Linked DNA regions of Variovorax paradoxus. The protein of the gene in region 2 interacts with the protein of the main gene of each other region in a pairwise test. Links are inferred from orthologs where the notes say so. Each region holds a gene or a part of one and is shown on either strand. Other genes may lie near its edges.

Region 1 (15,331 bases), 940 kb from region 2 along the record:
CCGCGGCGGGATTTTTTTTATGGGCGCCTGACAAGCGCCCTTTTTCATCCGGCAATCAGCTCTTGCGGGCCGGCGGCAGGTCGGTGCAGCTGCCGTGCGCCACTTCCGCCGCCATGCCGATGCTTTCGCCCAGCGTCGGGTGCGGGTGGATGGTCTTGCCGATATCGATTTCGTCGGCGCCCATCTCGATGGCCAGCGCGATCTCGCCCAGCATGTCGCCGGCGTGCGTGCCGACGATGCCGCCGCCCAGGATGCGATGCGTCTCGGCGTCGAACAGCAGCTTGGTGAAGCCCTCGTCGCGGCCGTTGGCGATGGCACGGCCCGAGGCCGACCACGGGAAGTGCCCCTTCTTGACCTTGATGCCTTCGGCCTTCGCCTGGTCTTCGGTCAGGCCGACCCACGCCACCTCGGGGTCGGTGTAGGCCACGCTCGGGATCACGCGGGCGTTGAAGGCCGCGCTGGACAGCTCCTTGTCGCCCTTCTGCTCGCCCGCGATGACTTCCGCGGCCACGTGCGCCTCGTGCACCGCCTTGTGCGCCAGCATGGGCTGGCCCACGATGTCGCCGATGGCGAAGATGTGCGACACGTTGGTGCGCATCTGGATGTCGACCGGAATGAAGCCGCGGTCGCTCACCGTGACGCCCGCCTTCTCTGCGCCGATCTTCTTGCCGTTGGGGCTGCGGCCCACTGCCTGCAGCACCAGGTCGTACACCTGCGGTTCCTTCGGTGCGTTTTCGCCCTCGAAGGTGACCTTGATGCCTTCCTTCGTGGCTTCGGCGCCGACCGTCTTGGTCTTGAGCATGATGTTGTCGAAGCGCGGCGCGTTCATCTTCTGCCAGACCTTGACCAGGTCGCGGTCGGCGCCCTGCATCAGGCCGTCGAGCATTTCGACCACGTCCAGGCGCGCACCCAGCGACGAATACACCGTGCCCATCTCGAGGCCGATGATGCCGCCGCCCAGGATCAGCATGCGCTTGGGGTCCGTGCCCATCTCCAGCGCGCCGGTCGAGTCGACCACGCGCGGGTCTTTCGGCATGAAAGGCAGGCTCACGGCCTGCGAGCCCGCAGCGATGATCGCGTTGCGGAACTTCACGGTCTGCTTGCTGCCCGTGGTGTCCCAGCTGGTGCCCGAGGTTTCCTCGACTTCCAGGTGGTACGGGTCGATGAAGTTGCCGACGCCGCGCAGCACCGTCACCTTGCGCATCTTGGCCATGGCCGTGAGGCCGCTGGTGAGCTTGCCCACCACCTTGTTCTTGTGGCCCAGCAGCTTGGCGCGGTCGACCGTCGGGGCCGCGAAGCTCACACCCAGGTCGGCGAAGTGCTTGACCTCGTCCATGACGGACGCCACGTGCAGCAGCGCCTTCGACGGAATGCAGCCGACGTTCAGGCACACGCCGCCGAGGGTGGCGTAGCGCTCGATCAGCACCACCTTCAGGCCGAGGTCGGCGGCGCGGAAGGCGGCCGAGTAGCCGCCGGGGCCGGCGCCGAGCACGACCACGTCGCATTCGACATCGACCTTGCCGCCATAGCTCGACACGGCCACGGCCGCCGAAGCGGGGGCTGGTGCCGGCGCGGCCTTGGGAGCGGGGGCAGCGGCAGGAGCCGGTGCGGCCGCAGCCGGAGCGGGGGCAGCAGCGCCGTCGACTTCCAGCGTCAGCACGACCGAGCCTTCCTTGACCTTGTCGCCCACCTTCACGGCCAGCGCCTTCACCACGCCGGCGGCGGACGACGGGATTTCCATCGAGGCCTTGTCCGATTCGACCGTGATCAGCGACTGCTCGGCCTTGACCGTGTCTCCGACATTGACCAGCACCTCGATCACCGCGACTTCGTCGAAGTCGCCGATGTCGGGCACCTTGATTTGTTGTTCGCTCATTTGGACACTTTCAGTTTGAGTGTGAGAACGTCGACCGGTGGGGCCGAATTGCGATCGAATTCGCAGGCGGCGGCAATGCCTGCCTCCGCCACGTCGCGCGAGCTGCGCGACTTGATGTCATAGGCCGCGTGCATGGCGCCGAGCGCGAAGCTGCGTCCCGAGCCGATGGCCCAGAACTGCTTGAACTCGAACACCTCGCGGTAGCTGTAGATGCCGTAGATGCCGCTCGGGTTGGCCATCAGCATCGTGAACTGGCTCGACTCGTAGGGCTCGTGGTCGTCTTCCTTGGTCTGCATGAAGAACGAGTCCTTCAGCACCGGATGCAGCATCGTGAAGGTGCGGAAGATCTCGTGCTTGCTGCCGAACAGCAGCTTCTCGCGCGGTTGCGCGGCCAGCGCATGCTGCAGCACCAGGAAGTGCGCGGCGGCGCCGGCCATCGCGAACAGGCTGGAGCCCGCCGCGTCCTCGACGGTGAAGATCTTCTGGTTCGTTTCGGCGCGGTGCGAAAGCCGCGTGTCGCCGAAGGTCACCAGAGAATCGGCTGCCATCGTGACCTGGCCGCCCTTGCGGACGGCCACTACGGTGGTCATAGCAGGATACGGCGATAGTCCGCGAGCACTTGCCCCAGGTAGGCGTTGAAACGCGCAGCCAGGGCGCCGTCGATCACGCGGTGGTCGTAAGACAGCGACATCGGCAGCGTCAGGCGCGGCACGAACTGCTTGCCGTCCCACACCGGCTTCATCGCGCTCTTCGACAGGCCGAGGATGGCCACTTCAGGCGCGTTGATGATGGGCGTGAAGTGCGTGCCGCCGATGCCGCCGAGCGAGCTGATCGAGAAGCAGCCGCCCTGCATGTCGGCCGAGCCGAGCTTGCCGTCGCGCGCCTTCTTGGCGAGTTCGCCCATCTCGGCGCTGATCTGCAGGATGCCCTTCTTGTCGGCATCCTTCAGCACCGGCACCACCAGGCCATTGGGCGTGTCCGCCGCGAAGCCGATGTTGTAGTACTGCTTGTAGACGAGCTGGTCGCCGTCCAGGCTGGTGTTGAACTCGGGGAATTTCTTCAGCGCCGCGACCACCGCCTTGATGACGAAGGCCAGCATCGTGACCTTCACGCCCGACTTCTCGTTCTCCTTGTTGGTGGAGACGCGGAAGGCTTCGAGCTCGGTGATGTCGGCTTCGTCGTTGTTGGTGACGTGCGGAATCATCACCCAGTTGCGGTGCAGGTTGGCGCCGCTGAGCTTCTTGATGCGCGACAGGTCCTTGCGCTCGACCGTGCCGAACTTGGTGAAGTCGACCTTCGGCCACGGGATCAGACCCAGCGCAGCGCCGTCGCCGCCACCCGCCGGCGCCTTGGCCGCGGAAGCCTTGGTGCTGACCTGGCCGCTCATCACGGCCTTGGTGAAGCTCTGGACGTCTTCCTGCGTGATGCGGCCCTTGAGACCGGAACCCTTGACCTCTTCGAGCGGCACGCCGAGTTCGCGGGCGAACTTGCGCACCGACGGGGACGCGTGCGGCAGCTTGCCGCTGGGCGCGACGGTCGGGTCGTGCGGTGCGGCGGCAGCGGCCGGGCTCGCGGCGGGTGCCGGGGCCGCCGGCGCGGGTGCACTGGTGGTTGCCGCAGCCGGTGCGGCGGCAGCGGCCTGTGCGGGCGCTGGCGCAGCGGCTGCGGTGCCTTCGAGCACGGCGATCAGGTCGCCGATGTTGACCGTGTCGCCGACCTTGACCTTGAGTTCCTTGAGGACGCCGGCCGCCGACGACGGGATTTCCATCGAGGCCTTGTCCGACTCGACCGTAATGAGCGACTGCTCGGCCTTGACCGTATCGCCGACCTTCACGAGCAGTTCGATGACCGCGACGTCCTTGAAATCGCCGATGTCGGGCACCTTGACCTCGACCGGACCCGACGCCGCGGGAGCGGCGGCAGGAGCCGGCGCGGCCGCTGCAGGCGCGGGCGCAGGTGCTGCCGCGGCGGGAGCCGCGGCTGGGGCGGGCGCCGGTGCAGCCGCACCCGCTCCTTCGGCCTCGAGCACGAGCACCACCGAGCCCTCCTTCACCTTGCCGCCGACCTCGACCTTCAGCTCCTTGACCACACCGGCCGTGGACGACGGGATTTCCATCGATGCCTTGTCCGATTCCACCGTGATGAGCGACTGCTCGGCCTTGACCGTGTCGCCCACCTTCACAAGCACCTCGATCACCGCGACTTCATCGAAATCGCCGATGTCCGGCACCTTGACTTCCACTGCTGCCATATCGTTTGTCTCCCGCCGTGAGGCGCCGTTTCGTTCGTTGATTGTTGAGGGTCAGGCGTAGAGCGGGTTGACCTTGTCGACATTGATGCCGTACTTCTTGATCGCTTCCACCACCTTGGCCACCGGCACGGTGCCATCTTCGCTCAGCGCCTTGAGCGCGGCCACCACGATGTAGTGGCGGTTGATTTCGAAGTGCTCGCGCAGCTTGTTGCGGAAATCGCTGCGGCCGAAACCGTCGGTGCCCAAGACCTTGTAGGTGCGGCCCTTCGGGATGAAGGGGCGGATCTGCTCGGCGTAGGCCTTCATGTAGTCGGTCGATGCCACCACCGGGCCGGTGGTCGCGCCGAGCTGCTCGGCCACGAAGGGCACGCGCGGCGTCTGGTCGGGGTGCAGCAGGTTCCAGCGGTCGGCGTCCTGGCCGTCGCGGGTCAGCTCGTTGAAGCTCGGGCAGCTCCACACGGAAGCCGACACGCCCCAGTCCTTCTCGAGCAGCTCCTGCGCGGCAAAGCTCTCGCGCAGGATGGTGCCGCTGCCCAGCAGTTGCACCGTGGGTGCCTTGGCCTTGAGCGCGGGGCCCTGCTTCGACAGGTACATGCCCTTGATGATCTGCTCTTCGGTGCCGGGCTGCAGGCCTGGCATCGCGTAGTTCTCGTTCAGCAGGGTGATGTAGTAGTAGACGTTGTCCTGCTTCTCGACCATGCGCTTGAGGCCGTGGTGCAGGATGACGCCGACTTCATGCGCGAAGGTCGGGTCGTAGCTCACGCAGTTCGGGATGGTGTTGGCCAGGATGTGGCTGTGACCGTCTTCGTGCTGCAGGCCTTCGCCGTTCAGCGTGGTACGGCCGGAAGTGCCACCCAGCAGGAAGCCGCGGGCCTGCATGTCGCCGGCCGCCCAGGCCAGGTCACCGATGCGCTGGAAGCCGAACATCGAGTAGTACACGTAGAACGGCACCATGATGCGGTTGTTCGTGCTGTACGAGGTGGCGGCAGCGATCCAGCTGGACATGCCGCCGGCTTCGTTGATGCCTTCCTGCAGGATCTGGCCGGCCTTGTCTTCCTTGTAGTACATGACCTGGTCCTTGTCGACCGGGGTGTACTGCTGACCGTGCGGGTTGTAGATGCCGATCTGGCGGAACAGGCCTTCCATGCCGAAGGTGCGGGCCTCGTCCACCAGGATGGGCACGACGCGCGGGCCGAGCGCCTTGTCGCGCAGCAACTGCGTGAGGAAGCGCACGTAGGCTTGCGTGGTCGAGATCTCGCGGCCCTCGGCCGTGGGCTCCATCACCGCCTTGAAGGTATCGAGCGACGGCACGGTGAAGCTCTCCTCGGCCTTGACGCGGCGGTGCGGCAGGTAGCCGCCCAGGGCCTTGCGGCGCTCGTGGAGGTAGCGCATTTCCGGCGTGTCGTCGGCCGGCTTGTAGAACGGCAACTCGGCGATCTGGCTGTCGGGAATCGGGATGTTGAAGCGGTCGCGGAAGGCCTTGATGTCTTCGTCGCCGAGCTTCTTGGTCTGGTGGACCGTGTTCTTGCCTTCGCCGATCTTGCCCATGCCGAAGCCCTTGACGGTCTTGACGAGCAGCACGGTGGGCTGGCCCTTGTGGTTCTGGGCCGAATGGAAGGCGGCGTACACCTTCTGCGAGTCATGGCCGCCGCGCTGCAGGTTCCAGACCTCGTCGTCGGTCATGTGCTCGACCATCTTCAGCGTGCGCGGGTCGCGGCCGAAGAAGTTCTTGCGAACGTAGGCGCCGTCGTTGGCCTTGAACGACTGGTAGTCGCCGTCGTTGCACTCCATCATGATCTTGCGCAGCGCGCCGTCATGGTCCTTCTCGAGCAGGGCGTCCCAGCCCTTGCCCCAGATCAGCTTGACGACGTTCCAGTTGGCGCCGCGGAACTCGCCTTCGAGCTCCTGGATGATCTTGCCGTTGCCGCGCACCGGGCCGTCCAGGCGCTGCAGGTTGCAGTTGATGACGAAGATCAGGTTGTCGAGGTTCTCGCGCGCCGCCAGGCCGATGGCGCCCAGCGATTCGACTTCGTCCATTTCACCGTCGCCGCAGAACACCCAGACCTTGCGGTTCTCGGTGTTGGCAATGCCGCGTGCATGCAGGTACTTGAGGAAGCGCGCCTGGTAGATGGCCATCAGCGGGCCCAGGCCCATCGAGACGGTGGGGAACTGCCAGAACTCGGGCATCAGCTTGGGATGCGGATAGCTCGACAGGCCCTTGCCGTCCACTTCCTGGCGGAAGTTCAGCAGCTGTTCTTCGGAGAGGCGGCCTTCGAGGTAGGCGCGAGCGTAGATGCCGGGGGAGACGTGACCCTGGATGTAGAGCAGGTCGCCGCCGTGGTTTTCACTCTCGGCATGCCAGAAATGGTTGAAGCCGGCGCCGAACATGCTGGCCAGCGAGGCGAAGGAGCCGATGTGGCCGCCGAGGTCACCGCCTTCGGCCGGGTGATGGCGGTTGGCCTTGACCACCATCGCCATCGCGTTCCAGCGCATGTAGGCGCGCAGGCGCTGTTCGATTTCCAGGTTGCCGGGGCTGCGGGCTTCCTGGGAGGGTTCGATGGTGTTGACGTAGCCCGTGTTGGCCGAGAACGGCATGTCGACCGTGTTCTGGCGGGCATGTTCGAGCAGTTGCTCGAGAAGGAAGTGGGCCCGCTCGGGACCCTCGCTCTGGATGACGGAAGACAGTGCATCCATCCATTCACGGGTCTCCTGGGCGTCCGCGTCATTCGCGGCCGAGCCGAACAGGTTCTCGGGATTTGCCGACATGCTTGTCTCTCCTTTTAGGGCTGTGGCGGTAATTTAGTGCGCTATGCACTCAGCGCGGCGGAGTTTCTCATAGAAATATCTGAATTTCAAATAGTGCTTGATGATTTCTCAATGTGATATTTTGATGAATTTCGACAGTTTAAATATGGCCATTCGAGAGCCCATGCCACTGTCGCCTTGCAGTCGTTGCCGAAGGGGGCCATCACCTAAACTCGGACCATGCCTCTTTCTTCTCCGCTGGCGGTTGCCCGCAGTGCCGTGAACGCCTCGCCCCTCTCGTGGTGGCGCAGGTGGTGGCGCAAGCAGACGCCGGTGCTGCAGGACGCCGTGGCCATGCTCGCGCCGATGGCGGCCGTGCTGCTCTTCCTCGCGGCCATCGTGTCGGCCTTCTGGTATCTGCGTACCGAGGAAGTGGAGCGCGAGCAGGAGTCGGTACGCCGCGACGTCGAATACGCGCAGCAGCGCATGCGCCTGCGGTTGCTCGAGCGGCAGGAACAGCTGATGCGCATCGCACGCGACGCCTCCAACCGCGAGATCGACCCGATCGAATTCACCAGCCGCGCCGAGTCGCTGGTGAGCCAGTTCCCCGAGCTGCAGACCATCACCTGGATCGACGACCGCCGCCGCTTCAAGGCCGGCTATGCGGCGCCCAGCGTGCATCCGGCGCAGCAGCACCTGATCGGCGACGTGCTGCGCCCCGGCGACATCGAAAGCAACTACGCGCTGGCACGCGAGCTGCGCCAGCCGGTGTATTCGCAGCCCGCGGCGGGCGGCGATCCCCCGGCGATGCTGCAGCTGCACATTCCCCTGTTCGACCAAGGCCTGTTCGCGGGCGTGGTGCTTGGCGAGTTCTCGGTCGACGGCCTGCTGCGCTACGGCATGCCGTCCGAGGTGCAGGCACGCTACGCGGTGTCGCTGCTCGACGCCAAGGGCCACGTGATCGCCGGCAACACTACTAACCTGAAGGACAGCGGCACGCGCCTGCTGCCCTGGACCGAGCGCACCAACGAATATGAAGTGCCGGTGTCGCCGGTCGGCAATGCGCTGGTGCTGCGGGCGCAGGCCTACCGCACCTCGCAGGGCGTGGTCGGCAACGGGCTGTTCTGGCTGGTCTGCGCGCTCAGCGTGCTCACGAGCTGGATGCTGATCGGCACCTGGCGCCACACGCGAAGACGACTGCAGGCGCAGCAGCGGCTGGTGGCCGAAACCAACTTCCGCCGGGCGATGGAAAACTCCATGCTCACCGGCATGCGGGTGCTCGACCTGCAAGGCCGCATCACCTACGTGAACGCCGCCTTCTGCGCGATGACGGGCTGGAGCGAGGAAGAACTGGTCGGCCAGTCGCCGCCCTTCCCTTACTGGCTCGAATCCGACCGTGAGGTGATGAACGAGCGGCTCGAAGAAGAACTGCACGGCCGCGCCCTGCCCGGCGGCTTCCAGGTGCGGGTGAAGCGCAAGAACGGCAGCGTCTTCAACGCCCGCCTGTACGTGTCGCCGCTGATCGACGCGCGCGGCCACCAGACCGGCTGGATGACGTCGATGACTGACATCACCGAGCCCACGCGCATCCGCGAGCAGCTCTCCGCCTCCTACGAGCGCTTCACCACGGTGCTGGAGGCGCTGGACGCCGCCGTGTCCGTGGCGCCCATCGGCTCCGAGGAACTGCTGTTCGCCAACAAGCTGTACCGCCTGTGGTTCGGCTCCGACACGGTGGGCCACCTGGGCATGGTCGCGCAGGCCGGCGTGCCGGCATCGAACGCGCACGACGAGGGCCTGGACGACGTCGACCCCTACGCGGGCCTGCCGATCGACACGCTCACCGCGGCGCAGACCGCCAACAACGAGATCTTCGTGCCGCACCTGGGCAAGTGGCTCGAAGTGCGCTCGCGCTACCTGACCTGGGTGGACGGACGCCTCGCCCAGCTCGTGATCGCCACCGACATCACGCCCCGCCGCGATGCCGAGGAACAGGCCGCCGCGCAGGCCGACAAGGCACAGGCCGCCAGCCGCCTCATCACCATGGGCGAGATGGCATCGAGCGTGGCGCACGAGCTCAACCAGCCGCTCACGGCCATCACCAACTACTGCAACGGCATGATGTCGCGCATCAAGGGCCAGACGATCGACACCGAGGCGCTGCTCGCCGCGCTCGAGAAGACGTCGAAGCAGGCCCAGCGCGCCGGCCAGATCATTCAGCGCATCCGCTCCTTCGTGAAACGCAGCGAGCCCAACCGCACGCCGGCCGACGTGGCCACCATGGTGAGCGAGGCGGTCGAGCTCGCGGGCATCGAGCTGCGCCGGCGCAACGTGCGCCTGAACCACTACGTGGCCGCGCGGCTGCCGGTGGTGCGCGTCGACCCGATCCTCATCGAGCAGGTGATGGTCAACCTGCTGAAGAACGCGGCCGAGTCGATCGACATCGCCGACCGCCCGCTGGCGCGCCGCAGCGTCGAGCTGCGGGTGCTGCCCAAGGTGATCGAGGGCCACAACGCCATCGAATTTTCGGTACAGGACACCGGCAAGGGTCTGGCCCCGGAAGTGATGGACCGGCTCTACGAGGCCTTCTTCTCGACCAAGCCCGAAGGCATGGGCATCGGGCTGAACCTGTGCCGCACCATCGTCGAGTCGCATCGCGGCCGGATGCAGGCGGAGAACATCTACAATGGTCCGGATGTGATCGGATGCCGTTTTTCCTTCTGGATTCCGGTGTTGGACGCTATCAGTTCCGTAGCTAGCGACGAGGCAAAGGTACCTGCATGAGTTTGATTCCGAAGAAGGGCACGGTCTATGTCGTTGATGACGACGAAGCCGTACGCGATTCGCTGCAATGGCTGCTCGAAGGCAAGGACTACAGAGTCCGCTGTTTCGATTCCGCCGAATCCTTTCTCTCCCGATACGACCCGCGCGAAGTCGCCTGTTTGATCGTCGACATCCGCATGGCCGGCATGACCGGCCTCGAACTGCAGGATCGGCTGATCGAGAGGCGCTCCCCGCTGCCGATCGTGGTCATCACCGGCCACGGCGACGTGCCGATGGCCGTCGACAGCATGAAGAAGGGCGCCATGGATTTCATCCAGAAGCCCTTCAACGACGAGGAACTCGTCACGCTGGTCGAGCGCATGCTCGAACATGCGCGCGGCGCCTTCACCCAGCACCAGCAATCGGCCAGCCGCGACGCGCTGCTGTCCAAGCTCACCGGCCGCGAGGCACAGGTGCTCGAGCGCATCGTCGCCGGCCGCCTGAACAAGCAGATCGCGGACGACCTGGGCATCAGCATCAAGACGGTCGAGGCGCACCGCGCCAACATCATGGAAAAGCTCAACGCCAACACCGTGGCCGACCTCCTCAAGATCGCGCTCGGACAGGCGGCCCCGGCGGCCAAGGCCTAGAAGCTATCCCTGCGATAGCGATGAATGAACACCACGCCTGCGCAAGCGGGCGTTTTTACTTGGAAGATCGAAACCGATGACCGCCCAACTGATCGACGGCAACGCCCTCGCCCAAACCATCCGCGCCGAAGTTGCCGGCCGCACCGCCGCGCTCAAGGCCCGAGGCGTGAACCCGGCCCTTTCCATCATCCTCGTGGGCGAAGACCCGGCCAGCCAGGTCTACACGAAGCACAAGGTCAACGACAGCGCCCAGACCGGCCTCTCGGCCACGCTCGAGACCTACCCCGCCGACATGACCGAGGCCGACCTGCTGGCCCGCATCCGCGCGCTCAACGACGATCCGAAGGTGCATGGCATCCTGGTCCAGCTCCCGCTGCCGAAGCACATGGACAGCCAGAAGGTCATCGAGACGATCTCGCCCAGCAAGGACGTGGACGGCTTCCACGTCGCCAGCGCCGGCGCGCTCATGACCGGCGCCCCCGGCTTCTGGCCCTGCACGCCGCACGGCTGCATGAAGATGCTCGAATCCATCGGCTACAACCTGCGCGGCAAGCACGCGGTGGTCATCGGCCGCAGCAACATCGTCGGCAAGCCGATGGCCATGATGCTGCTGGCCAAGAGCGCCACCGTGACCATCTGCCACAGCGCCACGCAAGACCTGGGCGCCATCACGCGCCAGGCCGACGTGATCGTCGCCGCCGTGGGCAAGCGCAATCTCCTCACGGCGGACATGGTGAAGCCCGGCGCGGTGGTCATCGACGTGGGCATGAATCGCAAGGAAGACGGCAAGCTGGCAGGCGACGTCGATTTCGACGGCGTCAAGGAAGTCGCAAGCTGGATCACGCCCGTGCCGGGCGGCGTCGGGCCCATGACGCGCGCCATGCTGCTCGCCAACACTCTTGAAGCCGCCGAACGCGCCGCAAAGTAACTTCCATGGCCATGACGAACAACCCCCTCCTCGATTTCAACGATCTCCCGCTGTTCGACCGGATCAAGCCGGAGCATGTGTCGCCCGCGGTCGATACGCTGCTGGCCGACGCCGAGACCGCGCTGCAGACCGTGACGGCGCCCGAGTTCCCCGCCGACTGGAACGCGATCTCGAAGGTGCTCGACGTGGCCTCCGAACGCTTCAGCCGCGCCTGGGGCGCCATCGGCCACCTGAACGCCGTGGCCGACACCCCTGAGCTGCGCGCCGCCTACAACGAGGCCATGCCCCGCGTCACCGCCTTCTGGACCCGCCTGGGCTCCGACGAGCGGCTCTACGCCAAATACAAGGCCATCGACGTCGCCACGCTCAACGCCGAGCAGCGCCAGGCCCACCGCAACGCGGTGCGCAACTTCGTGCTCGGCGGCGCCGAGCTTCAGGGCGATGCCAAGAAGCGCTTCGCCGACATCCAGGAACGCCAGGCCGAGCTGAGCCAGAAGTTCAGCGAGAACGCCCTCGACGCGACCGACGCCTTCGCCTACTACGCCCAGCTCGGCGAACTCGAAGGCGTGCCCGAAGACGTGGTGAGCGCCGCCCGCGCGGCCGCCGAGGCCGACGGCAAGGAAGGCTACAAGCTCACGCTCAAGATGCCGTGCTACCTGCCGGTGATGCAGTTCGCCAAGAGCAGCGCGCTGCGCGAAAAGCTCTACCGCGCCTACGTCACCCGCGCCAGCGAGTTCGGCGACGCGGCCTTCGACAACACCCCGCTCATCACCGAGATCCTCGCGCTGCGCGAGGAAGAGGCCAAGCTGCTGGGCTACAGGAATTTCGGCGAACTGTCGGTCGTGCCGAAGATGGCCGAATCGCCCGAGCAGGTCGTCAAGTTCCTGCGCGACCTCGCGACCAAGGCCAAGCCCTATGGCGAACGCGATCTGGCCGACCTGCGCGTCTTCGCTGCCGAGCAGTTGAGCATCACCGACCCGCAACCCTGGGACTGGAGCTACATTGGCGAGAAGCTGAAAGAAGCGCGCTACGCCTTCAGCGAGCAGGAGGTGAAGCAGTACTTCCCGGCGCCGAAGGTCATGGCCGGCCTTTTCAAGATCGTCGAGACGCTGTTCGAAGTGTCGATCCGCCGCGACAGCGCGCCGGTGTGGCACCCGAGCGTCGAGTTCTATCGCATCGAACGCCAAACCCCTCAGGGCGTCCAGAAGGTCGGCCAGTTCTATCTCGACCCGTCCGCCCGCGCCGCCAAGCGCGGCGGTGCCTGGATGGACGACGTGCGCGCCCGCTGGCTGCGCCCCGACAACGGCGTGCTGCAGACGCCGGTCGCGCAGTTGGTGTGCAACTTCGCGAGCGGTGTCGACGGCAAGCCGCCGCTGCTCACGCACGACGACGTGACCACCCTCTTCCACGAGTTCGGCCACGGCCTGCACCACATGCTCACGCAGGTGAACGAGCGCGACGTCTCGGGCATCAGCGGCGTCGAGTGGGACGCGGTCGAGCTGCCAAGCCAGTTCATGGAAAACTTCTGCTGGGAATGGGATGTGCTCAAGCACATGACCGCCCACGTCGATACCGGCGCGCCGCTGCCGCGCGCGCTGTTCGACAAGATGACGGCTGCCAAGAACTTCCAGAGCGGCCTGCAGACGCTGCGCCAGATCGAGTTCTCGCTGTTCGACATGCTGCTGCACACCGAGTACCACGCGGCCGACGCCAAGCCCGGCGACGTGATGGCGCTGCTGGGCAAGGTGCGCACTGAAGTCGCTGTGATGCCCTCCCCGCCGTTCAGCCGCACGCCGAATACTTTCAGCCACATCTTCTCGGGCGGCTACGCGGCCGGCTACTACAGCTACAAGTGGGCCGAGGTGCTGAGCGCCGACGCCTACGCGGCCTTCGAGGAAACCGTGGGCGCCGACGGCGAACCGAACATCGAGACCGGCCGCAAGTACCGCCAGGCCATCCTCGAAGCCGGTGGCAGCCGCAGCGCGATGGATTCGTTCAAGGCCTTCCGCGGCCGCGAACCCCAGCTTGATGCGCTGCTGCGACATCAAGGCATGGCCGAGGCCCAGCCCGCTTGATGCGGCGCTGAAGCTTGCGATACTCGGGCGATGCATCCGCCCCCTTACAAATTCTCACCGCATCGCCTGATCGGCCTGGCCCTTGTGTTCGCCGCCGCGAGCGCAACGGCGCAGACCGTCTACCGCCAGGTGGACAAGAACGGCAAGGTCACTTTCTCGGACCGCGCACCGAGCGCCGACGCAGGGGCGGCTTCGGGGCCGCAAGGCGGCATCTCCACGCCGCCCAATGCCGGGTTGCCCTATGAACTGCGGCAGGTGGCTCAGCGCTACCCGGTCACGCTGTACAGCGGCGAAGAATGCGCGCCCTGCAGCGCCGCCCGCTCCATGCTCACGACGCGCGGCATTCCGTTCGACGAGCGCACCGTCAAGAGCAACGAGGAACTCGAGGCGCTGCAACGCCTGAGCGGCCAGAGTTCGCTGCCGCTGCTGACCATCGGATCGCAGCAGCTCAAGGGTTTCTCGGATGTCGAATGGTCGCAGTACCTCGACGCGGCGGGCTATCCGAAGAGCAACAGCCTGCCCGCCGGCTACCGCAACGGCCCGGCGCGGCCGCTGGTCGCGCAGCAGGCCGCACCCGCCGCCCGTACGCCTGCCGCGGCACCGGCTGCGCAACCCACCTCGCCGCCGCCCGCATCGAACGAGCCGAGTCCGAGCAACCCGGCCGGCATCAAGTTCTGAACCTGAGGCGTTGCCCTTTCAGGCAAACGTCATCGTTTTCACGCCAGTCGCGGTGCCCAGCAGGCACACGTCGGCCTTCTGGTGCGCGAAGACGCCGACAGTCACCACGCCCGGCCACTGGCTCACTTCGGACTCGAAGGCCAGCGGGTCGCCGATGCGCAGGCCGGTCACGTCGACGATGTGCTGGCCGTTGTCCGTCACCAGCGGCAGGCCGTCCTTCTCGCGCACCTGGGCAATGCCACCCATGGCCGTGAACTGGCGCATCACGCGGCGTGCAGCCATCGGAATCACCTCCACCGGCAGCGGGAAGGCGCCCAGCGTTTCTACCAGCTTGGAGGCATCGGCGATGCAGATGAACTTGCGCGACTGGGCGGCCACGATCTTCTCGCGTGTAAGTGCCGCGCCGCCGCCCTTCACCATGAAGCCGCGGTGATCGATTTCGTCGGCACCGTCGATGTAGACGGCCAGTTCCTCGACCTCGTTGCTGTCGAACACCGGGATGCCCAGCGCCCGCAGGCGCTCGGTGGAGGCAACCGAGCTGGAAACGGCGCCCTTGATCTGGTCCTTGATCGTCGCCAGCGCGTCGATGAACTTGTTCACCGTGGAGCCGGTGCCGACGCCGACGATCTCGCCCTTGACCACGTAGGCCAGAGCGGCATGCCCGACCAGGGCCTTGAGTTCGTCCTGGGACAGGGTGCCGGAAGCGGGGGTTGGGGAGGCGGGTGCGGTCATCGCGGAGAATCCTTGGCTCATTGAAGTCGAGAATTATCCGATGCCCCTGCTGATGCCCTCTTCGCTCTACGGCCTGGCCCGCCCTTTCCTGTTCGGCTTCGACCCCGAGCACGCCCATGAACTGACCCTCGACGGACTCGCGCGCACCCAGAACACGCCCCTGGCCTGCGCCTATTCGGCGCCGCGCGTCAGCGATCCCATCCAGCTCGCAGGGCTGAGCTTTCCCAACCGGGTTGGTCTGGCGGCCGGCCTCGACAAGAACGCCCGCTGCATCGACGCCTTCGCGGCCATGGGCTTCGGGTTCGTCGAAGTGGGCACGGTCACGCCGAAGGGCCAGCCGGGTAACCCCAAGCCCCGCATGTTCCGCCTGCCGCAGCGCGACGCGCTGATCAACCGGCTGGGCTTCAACAACGAAGGTCTGGAGGCCTTCCTGGCGAACGTGCAGAAGGCGCGCTTCCGCAAGGCAGGCGGCGCGGCCAAACAGCCGATGCTGCTGGGCCTGAACATCGGCAAGAACGCCGCCACGCCGATCGAGCGCGCGGTGGACGACTACCTTGCCTGCCTCGACGGCGTGTATCCGCATGCCGATTACGTGACGATCAACATCTCCAGCCCCAACACGGCCAACCTGCGCTC
Region 2 (14,936 bases):
CCGGGGTGCTGCGCGCGGTGACGCTGCTGCGGCGCGGCATCCGCTGCCCGGCGGTGGCGGACGACTGGCCCGGCGGCGAGATGCCGTTCGGCGGCTGGCTGACTTTCGAGCATCCGCCTTCCGGCTGATCCCTCCGTCTGATGTGAGCGAGGGCGGCGGCTACTTGTCGCCGTCGTCGCGTTCCAGCTCGAGCCGCATGCGCTCGGCGACGGCGCCGCGCCCGTGGGCGTCCAGCTTCATGTAGATGTTCTTCAGGTGCCACTTGACCGTGTCCAGCGACAGGCCGAGCGTGAGCGCGATCTTCTTGTTCGGCAGCGACTGCAGCAGCAGCTCGGCGATCTCGGCTTCGCGCAGCGTGAGCAGGCGGCTCAGCCGGCGGTCGTCCCGAAAGCGCGGCACCGGCGGCGGCTCGGCGCGCGCGTCGCTCTGCAACTGCGCCAGGGCCTCGATGCGCTCGATGAAGAACGACAGCACCGGGTCGAGGTTGGGAATCGTGGCCACCGTGCGGATCAGCGCCAGCGCGTTGTCGTGCGCGCCCAGCAGGGTGGACAGCAGCCCCAGCCGGTGGCCCAGGCGCAGGGCGGCGCACACGCGTGCCCGCGACGCTTCGGCGCGCCCGAGCCTGCGCTCGACCTCGGCCGCCTGGAGCTGGAGGGCGGCGACGAAGCCGACCTGTCCGCGTTGTCCGTAGCGGTGGGAGAGGGTTTCGATCTTCGCCAGCGTGGGCAGAAGGTCGCCGTCGTGCATCGCCATGCAGATGCGCGCCCGCTCCACGATGTCGGCGATGCGCCGGAGGGTGCCGGGCTCGACGCCCGGGTGACGGCCGTGCAGCACTTCCAGTTCCTGCAACGACGCCCGTGCTGCTTCGGCGTCGTCGCTCGCCAGCTGGATCCTGAGTTGCTCCAGCAGCACGCAGGCCAGCGCGCGGTCCATGCCGAAGCGCCCCAGGAAGCTCCCGGCCTGCGCCAGATGCTCCAGCGCCTCGCGCCAGCGGCCGGCCGCCTGCTGCGCGCGGTTCGACACGATGATCATGCGCAGGGCGGTGTCGGGAATCAGGCCGTCGTGCGTGCCCAGCTGTTCCTGGATGAAGCGCGCGGCGGCCAGCGGGCCCTGCTGCTCGTAGAGCACCTCGACCAGCAGCTGGGCGGTCAGCCGCTCGGCCTCGGCGCAGCGCGCGCCGCGCTCCTGCGCTTCGCTCAGCACCTGGCGGTAGATGCGCTCGGCGCGGTGCATCTGGCCCTCGACGGCATACGACAGGCCCACGAGGCAGCGGCCCACCAGCGACCCGAACAGGGTGCCGACCACGGGCTCGCCGTCGACCCGGGGCGTCGGCTCGTCGCGCTGGATGCGCCGCGCCTGCTCGAACTCGCCGCGGTGCAGGTAGAGCCAGGTCAGCACGTTGCGGCGGCCTGCCAGCGCGAAGTCGTCGGCGCCCGGCGGCGGCGCCAGCAGCTCGGGCAGCAGCCGCGAGAGCGCGTCGTTGTCGTCGTTGCGGATGGCGAGCAGGCAGCCCAGCAGCGTCAGCCGGTAGCGCATGGCCGGCGCAATGTCGCCCGCCTGCGCCCGCAGCAGCTCGATGCTGCGGGCGCAGTCGTCGAGGCGGTAGTCGGCCAGTTCGACCCAGGCCATCCAGAGAGCGAGATTGGCGTTGTCGCCGATGGTCTGGGTGTCGAGCTGGCGCACCAGCGCGATCATCTCGGTCATCCGGCCCTGGGTGAACAGCGCCGACGCGCCGCGCTCGGCCAGCCGGGCTGCCGTCTCGCGATTGCCGGCCGCCAGCGCATGCCGCACGGCCTGGTGGTGCATGCCGCGAACCGCGAACGACTGGCAGGCCGTGGCATGCACCCGCAGGCGCTCGGCTTCGGGCCGGGCCGCGAAGCGCGTCAGCAGCACGCTGCGCAGCAGCGGGTGCATGTACCACCAGCGCTCGCGGGGCGGCGCGGCGTCCGGGGCGTCGAGCGGTTCGGGCGGCTCGTGCGCTTCCGGCACGGCGGACAGCAGGCCTTCGCGCGCCAGCGGTTCCAGCAGCTCGGCGCACAGGGCGGGGGTGAAGCCGGCGCCCGCCAGGTCGGCGCACAGCGGCGCGTTGAAGCGAGTGGAGGCGGCGCAGCAGGTGAGCAGGCGCAGCTGCGTTTCCGAGAGACGGGAAAAGACGTGGTCGTGAAAGTACGCGGCAAAGGGCTCGGGGTCGGGCACGCCGTGCACCAGCGGCGACGACTGCACGCCGCGCCGCCGCCGCACGTCGGCGCTGGCCAGTCGCAGCAGGGCCGGCCAGCCCTCTGTGAGCCGGTGGATCGCGGAGGCGGCGCGCTCGTCGAGGTCGGGCAGGCGCATGCAGAGGTAGTCGATCGACTCAGGCAGGCTGAAGCGCAGGTCGTCGTTGCGCAGCTCCAGCACGGCCTTGGAGGCCGGGGCGTGCGCCAGCGTCATCGGCAGGTCGTCCTGGCTGGCGAACACGCACAGCAGGTTGGGCGGCGCGTACTCGACGAGCAGTTGCAGCGCGTGCAGCACGTTCTCGCTCTGCGCGCAGTGCACGTCGTCCACGATCAGCACCACCTTGCGGCCCTGCGCCGCAATGCCGCGCACCAGTGCGATGACCAGCCGCTCGATGGCGTAGGCGTCGGGGCGGGCGTGGGCCACGGCCTGCCTGGGGATGGCGGCGTCGATGCCGCCCAGAGCCGCCATCAGGGCGGTCATGAAATGCAGGTCGCCCTCGGGAACGTCGGCGAGCCGGACCCAGGCGATGTCGGTGTCGGCCGAAACCAGCTCGCGCTGCCAGGTGAGCAGCAGCGAACTCTTGCCGAAGCCGGCGGGCGCCCGCAGCACGACGCAGCGGCGCGCGCCCGGCGCCGCCAGCCGGTCGAGCAGGCCCTGGCGGACCAGCAGCCGGCGGCTGCGGGTGCGCAGTGCCGTCGCGCCGGGGGAGAGATCGGGTTGCTGCATCCCTGCGAATTCTCATTCATCCGGCGCCCGCTGAAACACATGTATCCGGGTTTGCCCATCCCACCCTTCAGGGGTGGGGTGGCGCATGCAGGGGCCGCCGATGACGAAAGGGAGGCCCCGCAACTTTTTTGAAGGAAGCTACATGCTCGATCTTTCGAATCTCAGGATTGGCGCCCGTCTCGGGCTGGGTTTTGCGCTGTTGCTGCTGCTGCAGCTGGTCATCACCGGCATCGGCCTGCGCGAGATGGCGCATCTTTCGGAGCGCATCGCCTTTGCGACCGAGGTCGGCCAGCGCAAGCTCGACGAACTCAACAACGTGCAGTCCGCCATCGGCAAGCGGGCCATCGCGGCGCGCAACCTGGCGCTGGTGAGCGACTCGGCCGCGCAGAAAGGCGACATCGAACTCGTCGGGAGCTCCCAGCGCGAGATCGACGGCGGGCTGCAGAGCCTGGCCACCGTGATGGCCGACCCCGCCGCCTCGACCCCCGAGGAACGCCAGATGCTCGAAAAGCTGCGCGCGCTGGAGGCGCAGTACCTGCCCATCGCCAAGAACGTGGTCGGGCTCGCCACCTCGCACCAGACCGACGCGGCCGTCAAGGTGCTGACGCAGGAGTGCATGCCGCTGCTGAACCAGGTGCTGGCGCATGTGGCGGCCTTCCAGGCGCAGCTGAAGAAAAGCGCCGACGAGAGCACCGCGTCGACTCAGGCCGCGTACCAGCGCGCCAAGTGGATGATCGTGTGGATCAGTTGCGCCTCGCTGGTCGGCGGGCTGCTGCTGGCCTTTCGCATGACGCGCTCGATCACGCGGCCCCTTGGGCAGGCGGTAACGGTGGCGCAGCAGGTGGCTTCGGGCGACCTGACGGCGCGCATCGAGGTGGGGGATTCCTCGGAGTCGGGCATGCTGATGCGCGCGCTGCGCTCCATGAACGACGAGCTGGCCAAGGTGGTGGGGCAGGTGCGCGACGGCACCGATTCGATCGCCACGGCGTCGAGCCAGATCGCCTCGGGCAACCGCGACCTGTCTTCGCGCACCGAGGCGCAGGCCAGCTCGCTGGAGCAGACGGCGGCGTCCATGCAGGAGCTGACCTCCACCGTCAAGCAGAACGCCGACAACGCGCGGCTGGCCAACCAGCTGGCCGACTCGGCCTCGCAGGTGGCGTCGCGCGGCGGCGCGGTGGTGGACCAGGTGGTGGAGAAGATGGCGTCCATCAACGCCTCGTCGCGCAAGGTGGTGGAGATCATCGGCGTGATCGACGGCATCTCTTTCCAGACCAACATCCTCGCGCTGAACGCTGCGGTGGAGGCCGCGCGCGCCGGCGAGCAGGGGCGCGGCTTCGCGGTGGTGGCCTCGGAGGTGCGCAGCCTGGCGCAGCGCTCGGCGGCGGCGGCGAAGGAAATCAAGACGCTGATCGGCGACTCGGTGGACGAGGTCGACGCGGGCAGCACGCTGGTCAATGAAGCCGGCAAGACCATGGAAGAGATCATGGGCAGCGTGCGGCGGGTGACGGACATCATGGCCGAGATCACCGCGGCCAGCCAGGAGCAGTCGGCCGGTATCGAGCAGGTGAACGACGCCATCAAGCAGATGGACCGCACCACGCAGCAGAACGCGGCGCTGGTCGAGCAGGCCTCGGCCGCCGCGCAGTCGATGAACGATCAGGCCGCGGGCCTGGTGCATGCGGTGCGCATGTTCAAGCTGGCCTGAGCGGGCAGCGCGCGGAGCCCTTCGGCTTCAGTTCTTCTGGCGCCACTGCTCGCGCCAGAGCTTGTCGAGCTGGGGCGCGAGCGCCGCGGGCGGCGTGCCCACGAGACGGTTCTTGCCGTTGCGCTGCACCAGGCCGTAGATGCGGCCCGAGCCCTGGTCGTACAGGGCGATGGCGTTGTTGTCGTAGCAGTCGTGCGGCTTGCAGAAGGCATGCAGCAGGTAGCGCGTGCCGTCGACCGTCACCCATTGGGGCTCGGGCGCCGGGCCTTCGCGGCGCACCAGCCAGCGGTCGGTCTCGCGCGTGCCGAGCGCGGCGCGCCAGGCCTTCTGCATGGCCGGGCCCTGGGCCAGCGCGGCGGGGCTGCCGGTGGGCGGGGCGGGTTGCTTCGCGGGCGCCGCGGCTTCGGCCGGCGGCGGCGCGGCGCGCGCGGCGCCGTCGCAGCGCCAGTAGCGCAACTTCATCATGTCGGGGCCGAGCTGGCCGGCGACGGGCTTCTCCGCGTCCAGCGTGATCGACTGGCCGCGCGCCTCGCGGTAGACCAGGAAGGTCATGGCGCCGGCCTTGCCCACGGTGCTCATCAGCGCCACGTCGAAGTTGGCGGGCGGAGGGCTGTTGCCGAAGAAGCTGTGGGCCGTCTGCGGCGCCGTGCCGACCACGCGGCGCTTGCCGCTGGCGGCGATCAGCATGTCAGGGTGCACCTGCACGGTGGGCGCGGCCGCGTTGGCGCAGTCGGTCGACCAGCGCCCGCCGTACTGCGCCATCGCATCGGCGGGCAGGCCGGGCGAAGCGGCCTGCGACCACGACACGGCCGGCACGCAGACGGCCATGCCGAGCAGGACGGTGGCCAGGAGCGTGCGGGACGGGGGCTTCTTCATTGTCATTCGGTGTGTTGTCGGGTGTGTTTTTCAGGCTGTCTTCGGCGCCGGCGTCTTGGGCTTGTAGTCGCAGAAGGTGGCGACCGCGCATTCCCAGCAACGCGGCTTGCGCGCCACGCAGATGTAGCGTCCGTGCAGGATGAGCCAGTGGTGCGCGTGCAGCCGGTATTGCAGTGGGACGCGCTTCTCCAGCTTGAGTTCCACCTCGAGCGGCGTCTTGCCCGGCGCGAGCCCGGTGCGGTTGCCCATGCGGAAGATGTGCGTGTCGACCGCGATGGTGGCCTCGCCGAAAGCCACGTTCAGCACCACGTTGGCGGTCTTGCGGCCCACGCCGGGCAGCGCCTCCAGCTCGGCGCGGGTGCGCGGTACTTCGCCGCCATGCTGCTCGACCAGCATGCGGCAGGTTTCGATCAGGTGCTTGGCCTTGCTGCGGTACAGGCCGATGGTCTTGATGTATTCCTCCAGGCCTTCCACGCCGAGGTCGTAAATGGCCTGCGGCGTGTTCGCCACCGGGAACAGCTTGCGCGTGGCCTTGTTCACGCCCACGTCGGTGGCCTGCGCGGACAGCAGCACGGCGGCCAGCAGTTCGAAGGGCGTGGTGTATTCGAGTTCGGTCTGGGGTTCGGGGTTGGCCGCCTGCAACGTGGCGAAGAAGAGGGGGATGGTTTCTTTTTTCATGGGGCGGGGATCGGCTTTAGCGCAATATATCGTTGAAAGGCCAAAGCCTTACGCAGCTTTATTGCCCGCCGCTTTCGCGACAATGGCACCCCAGAAAGAGAGCCAAACCATGCAATTCGCCTCCCGACTCGACAACGTCGAGACCTCCGCCATCCGCGAACTCTTCAAGCTGCTGGGCAAGCCCGGCATCATCAGCTTCGCGGGCGGCTTCCCTGACAGCGCCATGTTCGACGTCGAGGGCCTCAAGGAGGCGAGCAACAAGGCACTCACCGAAGAACCCGGCGGCGCGCTGCAATACGGCGCCACCGAAGGCTACGAGCCACTGCGCACCCAACTGAGCGCCTTCATGAAGACCAAGGGCGTCGACGTCGACCCCAGCGGCCTGATCGTCACCACCGGCAGCCAGCAGGCGCTGGACCTGCTGGGCAAGACCATGATCTCGCCCGGCGACAAGGTGATCGTCGAGGGCCCGACCTTCCTGGCCACCATTCAGTGCTTCCGCCTGTACGGCGCGCAGCTCATCAGCGCGCCCATCGACGCCAATGGCGTGAAGACCGACGAACTCGAGAAACTCATCGCCGAGCACAAGCCCAAGTTCGTCTACCTGATTCCCACCTTCGGCAACCCCAGCGGCGCCATGCTGAGCCTGGAGCGCCGCAAGAAGGTGCTCGAGCTGGCCGTGAAGTACCAGACGCTGATCGTCGAGGACGACCCCTACGGCGACCTGTACTTCGGCGAAGCCCCGCCGCCGTCGATCATGGCGCTGAGCAAGGACGTGCCCGGCAGCCGCGAACTGCTGGCCCACTGCGGCAGCCTGAGCAAGGTGCTGAGCCCGGGCCTGCGCATCGGCTGGATGATCGCGCCGCCCGAGCTGCTGGCCAAGGCCACCATGTGCAAGCAGTTCAGCGACGCGCACACCAGCACCTTCTCGCAGGCCACGGCCGCTCAATACCTCAAGAGCGGCCGCATGCCGGCCACGCTGGCGCATGTGCGCGAGGTGTACGGCCAGCGCGCGCAGGCCATGGGCAATGCGCTCAAGCGCGAACTGGGCGATGCGGTGAGCTTCACCCAGCCCAACGGGGGCCTGTTCTTCTGGGCGCGCCTGACGGGCGCCAACGGCAAGCTGGCCGATGCGAACGAACTGGCCAAGCGCGCGATCGAGAAACTGGTGGCCTTCGTGCCCGGCGCGCCGTTCTTCGCCGAGAAGCCCGACGTGGCCACGCTGCGCCTGAGCTTCGCGACGGCCGACGTGGCGAAGATCGAAGAGGGCGTCAAGCGCCTCGGACAGGCCCTGTAAGCCCCGGAGTCAAGGGGACCGGTGCAGCCGGGGCGCTGCAAGCAGGTCCAGGTTGTCCGCGATGGCCGCATCCACGTTCGGATAGCGGCCTTTCATTTTCGAGAGCGTCATGATGGTCTGGAGCGCCTTCAGGTCCTTGACCGAGGGCGCGACCTTGATCTGCGCGATGGCGGCGGTGGGATTGCCACCGTTGATCAATGCCATCACCTTGCTTGCCCAGTCGTTTGCGCGCGCCATGTCTTTCACCTGCTTTCGTTTGAAGCGCCGACTGTACACAGCGGCGCGGCGGGGGCGTTACGATCACCCATGAGAAAAACCTTTCAGCTTCAGGTCGAGGGCAAGCACCCCGACCGTCTCCTCGAAGCCATCAAGCACGAGATCCGCAAGTACATCAAGCGCGAGCGGCGGCGCGTATTGCCGGAAGGCGCGGACTTCTGGGACTTCGACTGCAAGTTCGGCGCGGCCGAGGAATCGGCCGAAGTCGTCCATCTTTCGGCCATTACCGGCCTGATCGACGGCGTGGTCAAGGACGGCGGCAAGCAGTTCTATGTCGAGGTCGTCGCCAAACCCGGCAAGCGCAAGCCGCGCCCCGCGGGTGAAACCGCCCCGGACGCTTCCGAAACCGAAGAAGACTGAGCCGGCCTCTTCAGGCCAGCGCCTGCGCCAGCCGCAGGCCGTGACGCTGCTCCGCATCCTGCAGCGCACGTGCGATCGACGGGTGCAGCCGCACCCCGTTCTTCGATTGCGCATCCCGACGCTTCAAACCGCCTTCGCCCGGCAGCCGCACAGGCTTTGCCGGGTCGATGGGCGTGTTGGCGCGGCATTGCGCGGCCACATGGTCCATCTGGCGCAGGAAGGCGTCCTTGCCGCCGAAGGCGTTGAGGTCGTGCAGCGTGATGTGCACCGTGGCGCCCCAGCCTTCGGGCGCATCGGCCCGGCCGTGACCCGCCAGGCCGGCGGTCAGCGTCTCGACCAGCAGCGCCATGCCGTAGCCCTTGTGGCCGTGGCTCAGGCCGCCCACGGGCAGCAGCGTGCCGGGCGGCTGGTCGAACAGCACCTGCGGGTCGTTCGACGGCTTGCCGGCGGCGTCGATCAGCCATTCCTCGGCGAAGGTCTCGCCGGCCGCGCGCTTGCGGTTGCTCATGCCGTTGGTGGTGATGGAGGCCGAGATGTCGACCATCACACCGCCCTGCGACAGCGGAAAGCCCATGGCCAGCGGATTGGGCGTGAACACGGCCTGCGTGCCGCCGAAGGGCGCGACGCTGGCGGTGTTGGGGTCGGAGCAGGCCAGCAGCATGAGCATGTCTTCCCGCAGCGCGCGCAGCATGTAGACGGCGAGGCAGGCGATGTGGTGGCTGCGGCGGATGACGAGCGAGGCGGTGCCGAGTTCGCGCGCGCGGGGCACCAGCAGGTCCATGCCCTGGTCCATGAGCCAGGGGCCGGGCAGGCGCTTGCCGTCCCACAGCACGGCGGCCGGGCGGTCCGACAGCACTTCGGGAGCGCCGTCGCGTGTCATGCCGCCGGACTCCAGCTCCTTCACATACCCGGCCAGCAGCGCGAGGCCGTGGGTGTCGTGGCCGAGCAGGTCGCCTTCGACCAGGGTGCGGGCGACGCTGCCGGCTTTCGATGCTTCGAGTCCGGCTTTCTGGAGGAGGGCGCTGGCGTAGTCTTCGAGGGCGTCGGCGCGGTAGAGCGGAGCGGTGTCGGTCATGTCCATGGTCCGTTGTCTCGTCGTGTTGTTCGATGTTCGTTCAGGGCGTGATCGCCCCAAGAATCGCGCCCCAACCAGTCATCGCAGTATTTCGAGAACGCGGTCCAGGCCGCCTTCGTTGATGGCAACCATGGCCTGCTCGCGCACCTTCGGCTTGGCGTGATAGGCCACGGATAGACCGGCCTCGCCCATCATCGGGAGGTCGTTGGCGCCGTCGCCCACGGCGATGGTCTCTTGCGCAGAGATGCCCATGAGCGACGCCACCTCGAGCAGCGTGCGGCGCTTCTCGGCGCCGTCGCAGATGTCGCCCCAGCTTTGCGTGACGACCTCTCCGGTGAGCTTGCCGTCGGCTTCGTCGAGCAGGTTGGAGCGCGCGAAGTCGATACCCAGGCGCTCCTTCACGCGGTTCGCGAAAAAGGTGAAGCCGCCCGACACCAGCAGCACCTTGAGGCCCGCCTTCTTGCAGGCCGCAACCAGCTCGCTCGCGCCGGGGTTGAGCTTCAGCCGCTCGTCGTACACCTGCTGCAGCGCCTCGACCGGCACGCCCTTCAGCAGGGCCACGCGGCGCCGCAGGCTTTCCTTGAAGTCCTTGATCTCGCCGCGCATCGTGGCTTCGGTGATGGCGGCCACCTCGGCCTTTTTGCCGACAGCGTCGGCAATTTCGTCGATGCATTCGATGTTGATCAGCGTCGAGTCCATGTCGAACGCGATCAGCTTGAAGTCGGCCAGTTTCAGCGGTGGCTTCACGCGCTGGATGACCAGGCCGGGGGAGATTTCTTGGGTGGCGCTCATGCGGTGACGTTTTCCTTGACGGTGGGTTGGCCCAGGCTGCGCAGCACGTCGCGCACCATCTGGGCCCGTTCCTTGGGTTCTTTCAGTTCGCGCTCGATGCGCAGCTTTTCGTTGCCCGCCAGCTTGATGTGCTTGTTCTTCTGGATCAGCTGGATGATGGCCATGCCATCCACCGGCGGGTCTTTCTTGAAGGTGATATTGATGATGCCGGGCGCGGCATCGACCTTCACCACGCCGTACGGCCGCGCCAGCACGCGCAGGCGGTGCGTGTCGATGAGCGTCTGCGCCTGCGGCGGCAGCTTGCCGAAGCGGTCGACGATTTCTTCGAGCAGCGTGTCGATCTGGTCGGGCGTCTTCGCGGTGGCGAGCTTCTTGTAGAACGACAGGCGAAGGTGCACGTCGCCGCAGTAGTCGTCGGGCAGCAGGGCGGGGGCGTGCAGGTTGATTTCGGTGGTAACAGACAGCGGCGACAGCAGGTCCGGCTCCTGCCCGGCCTTGAGCGCGCGCACGGCCTCGCTGAGCATCTCGTTGTAGAGCTGGAAGCCGATCTCCGTCATGTTGCCGCTCTGGCTTTCGCCCAGCACTTCGCCGGTGCCGCGGATCTCCAGGTCGTGCATGGCTAGGTAGAAGCCGGAGCCCAGTTCTTCCATCTGCTGGATGGCGTCGAGCCGCTGCGCCGCCTGCTTGGTCAGGCCCTCGGTGTCGGGCACCATGAGGTAGGCATATGCCTGATGGTGCGAACGGCCGACGCGGCCACGCAGCTGGTGCAGCTGCGCCAGGCCGAATTTGTCGGCACGGCTCATCACGATGGTGTTGGCGGTCGGCACGTCGATGCCGGTCTCGATGATGGTCGAGCACAGCAGCAGGTTGTAGCGCTGCGCCACGAAGTCGCGCATCACGCGCTCGAGCTCGCGCTCGGGCATCTGCCCGTGGGCCACGGCGATGCGGGCCTCGGGGAGGATCTCTTCCAGCTTCTGGCGGCGGTTCTCGATGGTCTCGACCTCGTTGTGCAGGAAGTAGACCTGCCCGCCGCGTTTCAGCTCGCGCAGCACGGCTTCGCGGATCACGCCGGTGCCTTCGTTGCGCACGAAAGTCTTGATGGCCAGGCGCCGCTGCGGCGCGGTGGCGATCACGCTCAGGTCGCGCAGGCCTTCGAGCGCCATGCCCAGCGTGCGCGGAATCGGCGTGGCGGTGAGCGTGAGCACGTCGACCTCGGCGCGCATGGCCTTCATCGCCTCCTTGTGGCGCACGCCGAAGCGATGCTCCTCGTCGATGATGAGCAGGCCAAGGTTCTTGAACTTGACCGACTGCGAAAGCAGCTTGTGGGTGCCGACCACGATGTCGACCTGGCCCTCGGCCAGCCCCTTGGCGGCGGCGGTGATTTCCTTGGCCGAGCGGAAGCGGCTCATTTCGGCCACCTTCACCGGCCACTTGGCGAAGCGGTCGACCAGCGTCTGGTAGTGCTGCTCGGCCAGCAGCGTGGTCGGCGCGAGGAAGGCCACCTGCTTGCCGCCGGTCACGGCGATGAAGGCGGCGCGCAACGCAACCTCGGTCTTGCCGAAGCCCACGTCGCCGCACACGAGGCGGTCCATGGGCTGGGGCGAGATCATGTCCTGCACCACGGCGTGGATCGCGGCCTTCTGGTCGGCGGTTTCCTGGAAGCCGAAGTCGTTGGCGAATACCTCGTAGTCGGCCGGCGAGTAGCGGAAGGCATGGCCTTCGCGCGCGGCGCGGCGGGCGTAGATGTTGAGCAGCTCGGCGGCCGAGTCGCGCACCTGTTCGGCAGCCTTGCGCTTGGCCTTTTCCCACTGGCCGGAGCCCAGCTTGTGCAGCGGAGCCTCGTCGGCACTGACGCCGGTGTAGCGGCTGATCTGGTGCAGCTGCGAAACGGGCACGTAGAGCGTGGCCTTGTCGGCGTACTCCAGGTGCAGCATTTCCTGCAGCAGCGGCTTGCCTTCGGCGTCGGTGCCCTGGCCCAGGTCCATGTGGATCAGGCCCCGGTAGCGGCCGATGCCGTGCGCCGTGTGCACCACCGGGTCGCCGACATTCAGCTCCGACAGGTCCTTGATGAGTGCTTCGACGTCGCTGACCTGCTCCTGCTTCTTGTTGCGCCGGCGCGTGGTGGGCGCGGTGGCGAACAGCTCGGTTTCGGTGACGAGGTCGATGCCTTGCTCGCGCCAGGCGAAGCCCGAGGCCAGCGCGGCGGTGGCGATGCCGACCTTTTCGTCGGCCGAGGCTTCGAACTCGGCCAGCGAGTCGAAGGCCGGCGGATTCACGCCGCTGGCGCGCAGGAAGTCGAGCAGGCTCTCGCGGCGGCCGTCGCTTTCGGCGATCAGCAGCACGCGGTGCGGCGTCTTCGCGATGTGCGCCTTGAGGCCGACCAGCGGGTCTTCGGCGCCGCGCACCACGGCGAAAGGCGGCAGCCTGTCGAACTCGGCGTAGGGTGCCTCGGTGGGGACGTCGCCGCGAATGGCAAGTTGTGCGTGCGGCTTGGCGCGCTGGTAGAACTGCTCGGCGTTCAGGAACAGCGCCTCGGGCGGCAGCGCGGGGCGCTCCGGGTCGCCGCGCACGAGGCGGTAGCGTTCGTTGGTGTCCTGCCAGAAATGCTGGAACGCGGGTTCCAGGTCGCCGTGCAACACCACGGTGGCGTCGGGTCCCAGGTAGTCGAACACCGTGGCCGTCTCGTCGAAGAACAGCGGCAGGTAGTACTCGATGCCGGCCGTTGCCACGCCGTTGCCCATGTCCTTGTAGATGCGGCTCTTGGTCGGATCGCCCTCGAGCAGCTCGCGCCAGCGGCCGCGGAAGCGCCCGCGCGCGTCTTCGTCCATCGGGAACTCGCGCCCCGGCAGCAGACGCACTTCTGGCACGGGGTAGAGGCTGCGCTGGGTGTCGGGGTCGAAGGTGCGGATGGAGTCGATCTCGTCGTCGAACAGGTCGACGCGGAAGGGCACCGGCGAGCCCATGGGGAACAGGTCGATCAGCCCGCCGCGCACCGCGTATTCGCCGGGGCTCACCACCTGCGTCACATGGCTGTAGCCGGCCAGCGTGAGCTGGGCCTTGAGCTTCGATTCCTCGAGCTTCTGCTTGGCCTTGAAATGGAAGGTGTAGCCGGCCAGGAAGGCCGGTGGCGCGAGCCGGTAGAGCGCGGTGGTGGCGGGCACCAGCACCACGTCGGCCTCCTTCTGGCTGATGCGCCAGAGGGTGGCCAGGCGCTCGCTGATCAGGTCCTGGTGGGGCGAGAAGCTGTCGTAGGGCAGCGTCTCCCAGTCGGGGAACAGGGCGCAGCGCAGCTCGGGCGCGAAGAAGGCGATTTCGTCGATCAGGCGCTGGGCGTCGTTGGCATCGGCGGTGAACATCGCCGTGGCGCGCCCGGCAGCTTTCTCGCGCATGGCCAGCTGCGCCAGCAGCAGTGCATCGGCCGACAACGGGGGACGCGGCAGCGTGAAACGCTTGCCCGCCGTGAGGTGGGGGAGGTCCATGGAACGCTTAGGAAATGCACAACACCCCGCGCCGGCTGGCGAGGGGTGTGCGAAGGGCAATTCTAGAATGGCGGCCCTTCATCCGCTTGTCGGCCATTGGCCCGCCCGTACAGGACCTCATGTCTTCTTCCCGACTTTTCGTGCTGATCCCCTGCGCCGGTTCCGGCCACCGCGCGGGCCATGCGCAGTCCACCCAGCCCAAGCAGTACCAGCGACTGGCCGGCCTGCCGATGGTGGCCCACACGCTGGAGGCCTTCCGGGCGCTGTCGGGCCGCTTCGCGGGGCTGGCGCTGGTGGTGTCGCCGGACGACCGCGACGTGGATGCCGCATTGCCGCGCTTTCCCGCCGAGAACGAATACCTGCTGCGCGTGGGCGGCCTGACCCGGGCGGCCACGGTGCGCAACGGCCTCGCGGCGCTGCGCCAGAAGGGCGCCGGCGCGCACGACTGGGTGCTGGTGCACGACGCGGCGCGCTGCCTCGTCAGTTCCAGCCAGATCGAGGCGCTGATCGCCGCCTGCGAGCACGACGCCGTGGGCGGCCTGCTGGCCCACCGGCTGGCGGACACGCTGAAGGTGTCGACCACCGAAAGCCGCGTGGCCCAGACACTGCCGCGCGCCGACAAGTGGCTCGCACAGACGCCGCAGATGTTCCGCATCGGCATGCTGCTCGACGCGCTGGAGCGCATCGGCGATGCCGTGACCGACGAGGCCGGCGCCATCGAGGCCATCGGCCTGTCGCCGCTGCTGGTGCCGGGCAGCGCGCAGAACTTCAAGGTGACCTACCCCGAAGACTTCGCACTGGCCGAGGCCGTGCTGCTCGGCCGCAAGAAGGGCATGGCATGACGAGCGCTTTCAACATCCGCATCGGCGAGGGCTGGGACGTTCACCAGCTGGTGGCGGGGCGCAAGCTGATCCTGGGTGGCATCGACGTGCCGCACTCCACCGGCCTGCTGGGCCACTCGGACGCCGACGTGCTGCTGCACGCCATCACCGACGCGCTGCTGGGCGGCGCCGGGCTGGGCGACATCGGGCGGCACTTTCCGGACACCGATCCGCAGTTCCGCGGCGCCGATTCGTCGGTGCTGCTGGCCGAGGCGGCGCGCCGGGTGCGCGCTGCAGGCTGGGAGATCGGCAATGTCGACAGCACAGTGATCGCGCAGGCGCCCAAGCTGGCGCCGCACATTCCGCTCATGTGCCAGCGCATCGCCGACACGCTGGGCGTGACACTGGAACAGGTGAACGTGAAGGCCAAGACAGCCGAGAAGCTGGGTCCGGTGGGCGAAGGCCGCGCGATGGAAGCGCGCGCGGCCGTTCTGCTCCACCGCTGACGCGGCGCCGGTGTTCAGGTCGGCTTCTTGCCGCCCTGCGACTCGCCGGGTTTGCCGGCGCTCGTAGGCATCGCCCGCGGCATCCGTATGTGGGCCGCGAGGCCGCGCCCCGGGGTGCTGGTCAGCGC

Evidence for each region.
Region 1: the proteins of nth (region 2) and aceE interact in binary tests that used the Escherichia coli proteins (3 or more experiments, as listed by UniProt). The link is inferred for Variovorax paradoxus from one-to-one orthologs.

Annotation. Positions count from the first base shown.
Region 1 is NZ_CP091716.1:4,563,783-4,579,113, forward strand. Bases 3,979-7,211 are described here. They hold aceE (pyruvate dehydrogenase (acetyl-transferring), homodimeric type), read right to left. Parts: upstream 6,894-7,211; coding sequence 4,179-6,893; downstream 3,979-4,178. Other genes in these bases: aceF (dihydrolipoyllysine-residue acetyltransferase), read right to left, coding at 3,979-4,127; L3V85_RS21210 (PAS domain-containing sensor histidine kinase), read left to right, coding at 7,113-7,211. In the rest of the region: lpdA (dihydrolipoyl dehydrogenase), read right to left, coding at 56-1,876; L3V85_RS21195 (MFS transporter), read right to left, coding at 1,873-2,466; more of aceF, read right to left, coding at 2,463-3,978; more of L3V85_RS21210, read left to right, coding at 7,212-9,653; L3V85_RS21215 (response regulator transcription factor), read left to right, coding at 9,650-10,282; bifunctional methylenetetrahydrofolate dehydrogenase/methenyltetrahydrofolate cyclohydrolase FolD, read left to right, coding at 10,359-11,210; L3V85_RS21225 (M3 family metallopeptidase), read left to right, coding at 11,216-13,285; L3V85_RS21230 (glutaredoxin family protein), read left to right, coding at 13,316-13,963; ribose-5-phosphate isomerase RpiA, read right to left, coding at 13,982-14,695; L3V85_RS21240 (quinone-dependent dihydroorotate dehydrogenase), read left to right, coding at 14,736-15,331. UniProt on the Escherichia coli protein: Component of the pyruvate dehydrogenase (PDH) complex, that catalyzes the overall conversion of pyruvate to acetyl-CoA and CO(2).
Region 2 is NZ_CP091716.1:3,627,848-3,642,783, forward strand. Bases 4,379-7,216 are described here. They hold nth (endonuclease III), read right to left. Parts: upstream 6,203-7,216; coding sequence 5,555-6,202; downstream 4,379-5,554. Other genes in these bases: L3V85_RS37335 (methyl-accepting chemotaxis protein), read left to right, coding at 4,379-4,648; L3V85_RS16865 (Ivy family c-type lysozyme inhibitor), read right to left, coding at 4,676-5,524; L3V85_RS16875 (PLP-dependent aminotransferase family protein), read left to right, coding at 6,312-7,216. Also shown: L3V85_RS16845 (histidine phosphatase family protein), read left to right, coding at 1-128; L3V85_RS16850 (LuxR C-terminal-related transcriptional regulator), read right to left, coding at 160-2,943; more of L3V85_RS37335, read left to right, coding at 3,086-4,378; more of L3V85_RS16875, read left to right, coding at 7,217-7,499; L3V85_RS16880 (hypothetical protein), read right to left, coding at 7,509-7,736; L3V85_RS16885 (DUF6172 family protein), read left to right, coding at 7,806-8,135; L3V85_RS16890 (Ldh family oxidoreductase), read right to left, coding at 8,146-9,210; phosphoserine phosphatase SerB, read right to left, coding at 9,289-10,002; mfd (transcription-repair coupling factor), read right to left, coding at 9,999-13,481; ispD (2-C-methyl-D-erythritol 4-phosphate cytidylyltransferase), read left to right, coding at 13,601-14,323; ispF (2-C-methyl-D-erythritol 2,4-cyclodiphosphate synthase), read left to right, coding at 14,320-14,808; L3V85_RS16915 (sensor histidine kinase), read right to left, coding at 14,823-14,936. UniProt on the Escherichia coli protein: DNA repair enzyme that has both DNA N-glycosylase activity and AP-lyase activity. The DNA N-glycosylase activity releases various damaged pyrimidines from DNA by cleaving the N-glycosidic bond, leaving an AP (apurinic/apyrimidinic) site.